2 regions of the Halomonas sp. H33-56 genome follow, and region 1 is predicted to be linked to the other one. Evidence: predicted binding sites of a transcription regulator. Region 1 holds the regulator's gene; the other holds the start of a gene.
What was found. The regulator sigma-54, encoded in region 1, starts transcription at its own class of promoters, with help from an activator protein. The targets are predictions, from matches to a motif close to TGGCACNNNNNTTGCTNT.

Region 1 (2,920 bases):
CGGCAAGACCACCTCCTTCTACATGATCGTCGGCCTGGTCAGAGCCGACGCCGGCAGCATCAGCATCGATGATCGGGACCTGAGCCGCGCGGCCATGCACCAGCGCGCGCTGGCCGGTATCGGCTACCTGCCTCAGGAGGCTTCGATCTTTCGCAAGCTGTCGGTGGCCGACAACATCATGGCGATCCTCGAGACCCGCAAGGACCTCGACCGCGAGGGCCGAGAAGCACGTCTCGAGCAACTCCTCGAGGATTTCCACGTCAGCCATATTCGCGACAACCCCGGCATGAGCCTGTCCGGCGGGGAGCGGCGCCGGGTCGAGATCGCTCGCGCCCTGGCCACCGAGCCGGCCTTTATCCTCCTCGATGAACCCTTCGCCGGGGTCGACCCGATCTCGGTGGGCGAGATCAAGTCCATCATTCGTCAACTCAAGGCCCGCGATATCGGCGTCCTGATCACCGATCACAACGTGCGCGAGACCCTCGATATCTGCGATCGTGCCTACATCGTCGGCGACGGCCAGATCATCGCCGAGGGCAGCGCCGAGTCCATCCTCGCCAACCAGCGCGTCAAGGAGGTCTACCTGGGCGAGAACTTCCGCCTCTAGACCGCAGGGCCGCCCGACAGCCGCAGTCGCATCAAGCGGCCGCAACACTTGCCAGCATCAGCATCCAACCGCCGGCCCCGAAAGGGTCGGCCTCACCTTGCACACAGGGCCTCCCTCGAAAGAACCACCTCCCCCCCCCTACCAAGTTGTTCCACATCGACCTTTTCACTCCCTCCCACAGGTCAAAAAACACCAACTTGGCAAGATGCTTGCATGTCTGATGACTCGTCGTTAGGGTAAAGCCTTTCGACAACACTGGTGGATCCCGACCCATGGCCCTCAAGGCGTCACTGCAGCTGCGCATCGGTACCCAGCTGACCATGACCCCGCAACTGCAACAGGCGATCGGCCTGCTGCAGCTTTCGACCCTGGACCTGCGCCAGGAGGTCCATCAGGCGCTGGAGGCCAACCCCATGCTCGAACTCGAGGACGAGTTCGGCGAACAGCAGACCAGGGAAGCCGTGGAAGATGACTGGGCGGATCAGATTCCCTCGGAACTCAGTGTGGACAGCGACTGGTCCGACACCTACCAGGACCTGGGCACCACCCCCGCCGGCAGTGGCGAGGCGCCGGATTTCGAGCGCCAGGCAAGCTCCCAGTCACTGCACAGCCACCTGAGCTGGCAACTGGCGATGCTCGACGTCAGCGACCAGGAACGCCTGATCGCCGAGAGCCTGCTCGACGCGGTCAACGCCGACGGCTATCTCGAGCAGACACTGGATGACATCGCCCAAGGGCTCGAGCAAGACGGTCGTCGCCCCCCTCCCCTCGCCGAGGTGGAGGCGGTGCTGGTTCGGCTGCAACAGTTCGAACCGACCGGAGTGTTCGCCCGCGACCTGCGCGAATGTCTGATGCTGCAACTGGATAGCCTGCCTCGCGATACCGTCCTGCTGCCCCAGGCCGGACGACTGGTAAGACAGTTTCTCGAGGCGCTGGCCAGCGGCGACCGACGTCTGCTGAAGCGCCGACTAGGACTCGATGACGACCAACTCGACAGCGTCATCGAGCTGATCCGGAGCCTCGACCCACGTCCCGGCAGCCAGTTCGGTGACAGCGATAACGACTACGTCATACCCGACCTGGTGGTACGCCACACCGAAGAGGGCTGGCGCGTTGAACTCAATCCGGATGCAATGCCCCGACTGCGCATCCAGCCCGACTACGCTGCGCTGATTCGGCGCGCGGACAAGAGCCAGGACAACCAGTTCCTCAAGGACCACCTGCAGGAGGCGCGCTGGCTGATCAAGAGTCTGTCCAGCCGCAACGACACCTTGCTGAAGGTCGGCCGGGAAATCATGGTGCGTCAGATCGACTTCCTCGAGCAGGGAGAAGCGGCCATGAAACCGTTGGTGCTGGCCGATATCGCAGACAAGGTGGAGATGCACGAGTCCACCATCTCCCGCGTGACCACCCAGAAGTTCGTGCACACGCCTCGCGGCGTGTTCGAGTTGAAGTATTTTTTCTCGAGCCAGGTCGGCCAGGATGGCGACGCCCATTCCAGTACCGCCATCCGCGCCATGATCAAATCGTTGATTCAAAAGGAACCTGCCCGCAAACCTCTGTCGGACAGCAAACTGGTGGAATTGCTGGCGGAAGACGGCGTCAATGTCGCCAGACGCACCGTGGCAAAGTACCGGGAAGCCATGAATATTCCGTCTTCCAGCGAGCGCAAGCGACTGCGCTGAGGCCTTGCGCTGCGGCGTCGCTAGCCTAGTTATCGGGAAAGCGCAAGCACTTGAAATTTCGCATGACATCTGCGTCTTTCTGCGTAGCGTCGAGGGGGTTTGCAGGATCGGAAAAAGGGTTACAATCAAGCCACCACCCGAAAGAGCAAGGAGCCTGTCATGCAAGTCAACATCACCGGCCACCACGTCGAATTGACCGATCCCCTGCGTGACTACGTACAAGAGAAGCTCGCCCGTGTGGAGCGCCACTACGACAACATCACCAACGTCCAGGTGACCCTCTCGGTGGAAAAGGAACGCCAGCTGGCCGCCTGCACCCTTCACGCCGCCGGTGCCGACCTGCATGCCGAAGCGCAGGACGGCGACATGTATGCTGCTATCGACGCCCTTGCCGACAAGCTGGACCGCCAGCTGGTCAAGCACAAGGAAAAATCCCAAGCCCGCGCCCAAGGCGCCGGAATTCGCTGACTCTCATGACATTGGAAGCCATTCTCCCTCCCGAGCGCACATTGTTCGATGTCCCGGGAGGCAGCAAGAAGAGGGTGCTGGAGTTTTTCAGCACCTTCATTGCGCAGAACACCCCGAGCCTGGACAGCCAGGAGGTCTTCAGTCGGCTGATCGGACGTGA
Region 2 (2,920 bases), 2.7 Mb from region 1:
CGCCCTTCTCGTGGCCGAACAGCTCCGACTCGATCAGATCCCGGGGGATCGCCGCCATGTTGAGGGCAATAAAGGGATTGGCGGCGCGGGGACTGTGCTGATGAAGCGCACGCGCCACGCGCTCCTTGCCGGTCCCGGACTCGCCGTTGATCAACACCGTGATATGCGAGTGCGCCAGGCGCCCGATGGCCCGGAACACCTCCTGCATCGCCGGCGCCTCACCGATGATCTCGGCGTCGAGTCCTTCAGGCACGCTGACCGGCCGCTGGCGCTCGCGCACGTGGGCCACCGCGCGTCGCACCAGGGCCAGCGCCTCGTCCACGTCGAACGGCTTGGGCAGGTACTCGAAGGCCCCGCCCTGATAGGAAGCCACCGCACTGTCCAGGTCGGAATGGGCGGTCATCACGATGACCGGCAGGTCCGGGTGCACCTGGCGCACCTTGGCCATCAGATCGAGCCCGTCGATACCTGGCATGCGGATATCGGTGACCAGTACGTCGGGCGGCTCGGCCAGCAGTCGATCGAGGATACCGTCGGCCCGCTCGACCGCCTCGACCTCAAGGTCCGGCTGCGCCAGGGCGCGCTCGAGCACCCAGCGTATGGCCCGGTCGTCGTCGACGATCATTACACGAGCGGTATCAGTCATGACTCATCTCCAGGGGAATCAACAGACGGAATTCGGTACGTCCAGGCTCGGACTCGCATTCGATCAGCCCTTCGTGCTGGTGCAGCACCGACTGGGCGATCGACAGCCCCAGGCCGCTGCCCTCGGCACGACCGGACACCATCGGATAGAACAGGGTCTCGCGCAGCGTCTCGGGGACGCCCGGGCCGTTGTCGATCACGCTGACGTCGCAGACCAGACGATGGCGCTGGGCGCCCAGGGTGAACTGGCGGCGCGCGCGGGTCCTCAGGGTCATCACCGGGTTCGGTGTCTCGGACTCGACCAGCGCCTGGACGGCGTTGCGGGCCACATTGAGCACCGCCTGGATCAACTGGGCTTCATCGCCGGTCAACTCCGGCAGGCTGGGATCATAGTCGCGCTCGATGCTCACCCGCGGCTGCTCGACCAATAGCAGCGCGCGTACCCGCTCCAGCACCCGGTGGATGTTCAGCGGCTCTCGCCGACTCACCCGGTTGGGCCCGAGCATGGAATCGACCAGATCGCGGAGCCGATCCACCTCTTCGATGATGATCCGGGTGTACTCCTTGAGCGCCGGCGTCTGCTCCAGGTCACGCTCGAGCAATTGCGCCGCGCCACGAATCCCCCCCAGGGGATTCTTGACCTCGTGGGCCAGCCCCCGCGCCAGCACCTTCATGGTTTCCTGGCGCGACTGCAGCGCTTCCTCGCGGGAAATTCGCAACAGCCGATCCCGTGGTTCCATCTCCAGCAGCAGCTCGTCAGGCGACAGCGGCGTCACGGTGTAGTCCACCGTCAAGGGGTCTCCACCGGCGAGGACCAGCCGCGCCTCCCGTTGGGTATAGGGATGCTGTCCATCCCGGGCCCGTATCAGCACCTCGGCGATATCATCCTCGCCGCTGAGCCAGTCGCTCAGCGCCACGCCGGCAACCCGACTGGCGCTGACCGCCAGCAAGGTCTCCGCCGCCGGGTTCATCCAGGTCGGTCGCAGCTCGCCGTCGAGCAGCATGACCGCAGTTGTGAGGTGTTCGATGATGCCAGGCGTCATGGGTCCATCCTGATGGGGCAAAGCGCCCACTCGATAGAGGCCGCCACGGCGCCAAGCCGGCATTCCATGGTGGCGGTCCAGGTCTCGGCCTCGAGCAGGCGTCAGACAACAACATTCAAAGCAAGAAGCGGGCCAGCCTTGGTGCCAGTGGCACACTCCCGCCGCGCAGGCGCCAGGACGGTGCTTTTGTCGAGGAGGCGGGTCACCGTCGGCGCACCTACGCACCATTTTAGTGCACCAACCTGGTGCAGGGCAGTCTCGCCTGGATCACTGTCCGCACAAGGCCCGCAGATCGCGGGTCAAGGCGGCGCAGGACGAAGGGGGTTGGCGGGAAGCAGGCGGCTGGCGCGCTGTACGTGAATGACGATATCGGCACTGCGTTGACGCACCTCTCCCGACGGGGCCAGCACCACCAGGCCCAGGCGATGCTCGCCACGCTCCAGATTGGTGAGCCACAGTGGGCCGATGCCGGTGACGCTGGTGGCGAGCACACCGTCGACCTCCAGGCCGAGGCGATCCCCCGTCGCCGGAGGCGGGCTGATCGCGGCCAGCACCTTCAATCTTCCCCCGGTCCCCGTGGGCAACACGCTGTCATCCGCCGGGGAGGCGATGGCCAGGACATCGTGGGGCTGGAAGATATCGGCGTCGCTATCCGGGCCTGGTACTGAAGGCGCCGTCGGCCTGGAGGGCGCCGCCACATCCAGCGCAGGGGCGCTGGACAACGGCGGCGGTGCCAGCTCGCGGGCGCCGGCCGAGGGGGTATCGCTGTAGCGCACGATGCCGTCGGGACCGACACTGCGATAGATGGTGCTCGCCGGCACGGTTTCTGCCACCGGCAACGCCAGCCCGGATGCTGCCAGCAAGGCAATGGCCATCAGTGATGGTCGACTCGGCGACGAGGGAGCGCTCTCGCCCCTCTCCCGGCCTGCCCTGCGCGTCCACCGCTGCATCATCGTGATTGCCCTCGCCGACCTTCCCCTGACGAGGATGACGGCAGCCACGACCCGCGCCAAGGGGATCCCTTGCCCAGGCGCAAGGCCCGCGCAAAAAAAATCGGCCCCGCGATCATCGCGGGCCCGACGGAACGCACGAGGCGCTATGCCGATCAGCAGCTGTAGTACATGTCGAACTCGATCGGGTGGGTCGCCATGCGCAGACGCTCGACATCCTCGTTCTTGAGCTCGATGTAAGCGTCGATCATGTCGTCGGTGAAGACGCCACCTTCGGTCAGG

Region 2: glnL (nitrogen regulation protein NR(II)) is a predicted target of sigma-54. The motif match lies at 1,806-1,823, and genes of this name have one in related genera.

The regions. Positions count from the first base shown of each region.
Region 1 covers NZ_JAMSHP010000001.1:1,694,024-1,696,943, reverse strand. The annotation lists gene lptB (LPS export ABC transporter ATP-binding protein) at 1-607, shown strand, start outside; gene NFH98_RS07355 (RNA polymerase factor sigma-54) at 880-2,292, shown strand; gene hpf (ribosome hibernation-promoting factor, HPF/YfiA family) at 2,452-2,760, shown strand; gene ptsN (PTS IIA-like nitrogen regulatory protein PtsN) at 2,766-2,920, shown strand, end outside.
Region 2 covers NZ_JAMSHP010000001.1:4,354,870-4,357,789, forward strand. The annotation lists gene ntrC (nitrogen regulation protein NR(I)) at 1-646, opposite strand, end outside; gene glnL (nitrogen regulation protein NR(II)) at 639-1,688, opposite strand; gene NFH98_RS18695 (DUF4124 domain-containing protein) at 1,988-2,563, opposite strand; gene glnA (glutamate--ammonia ligase) at 2,794-2,920, opposite strand, start outside.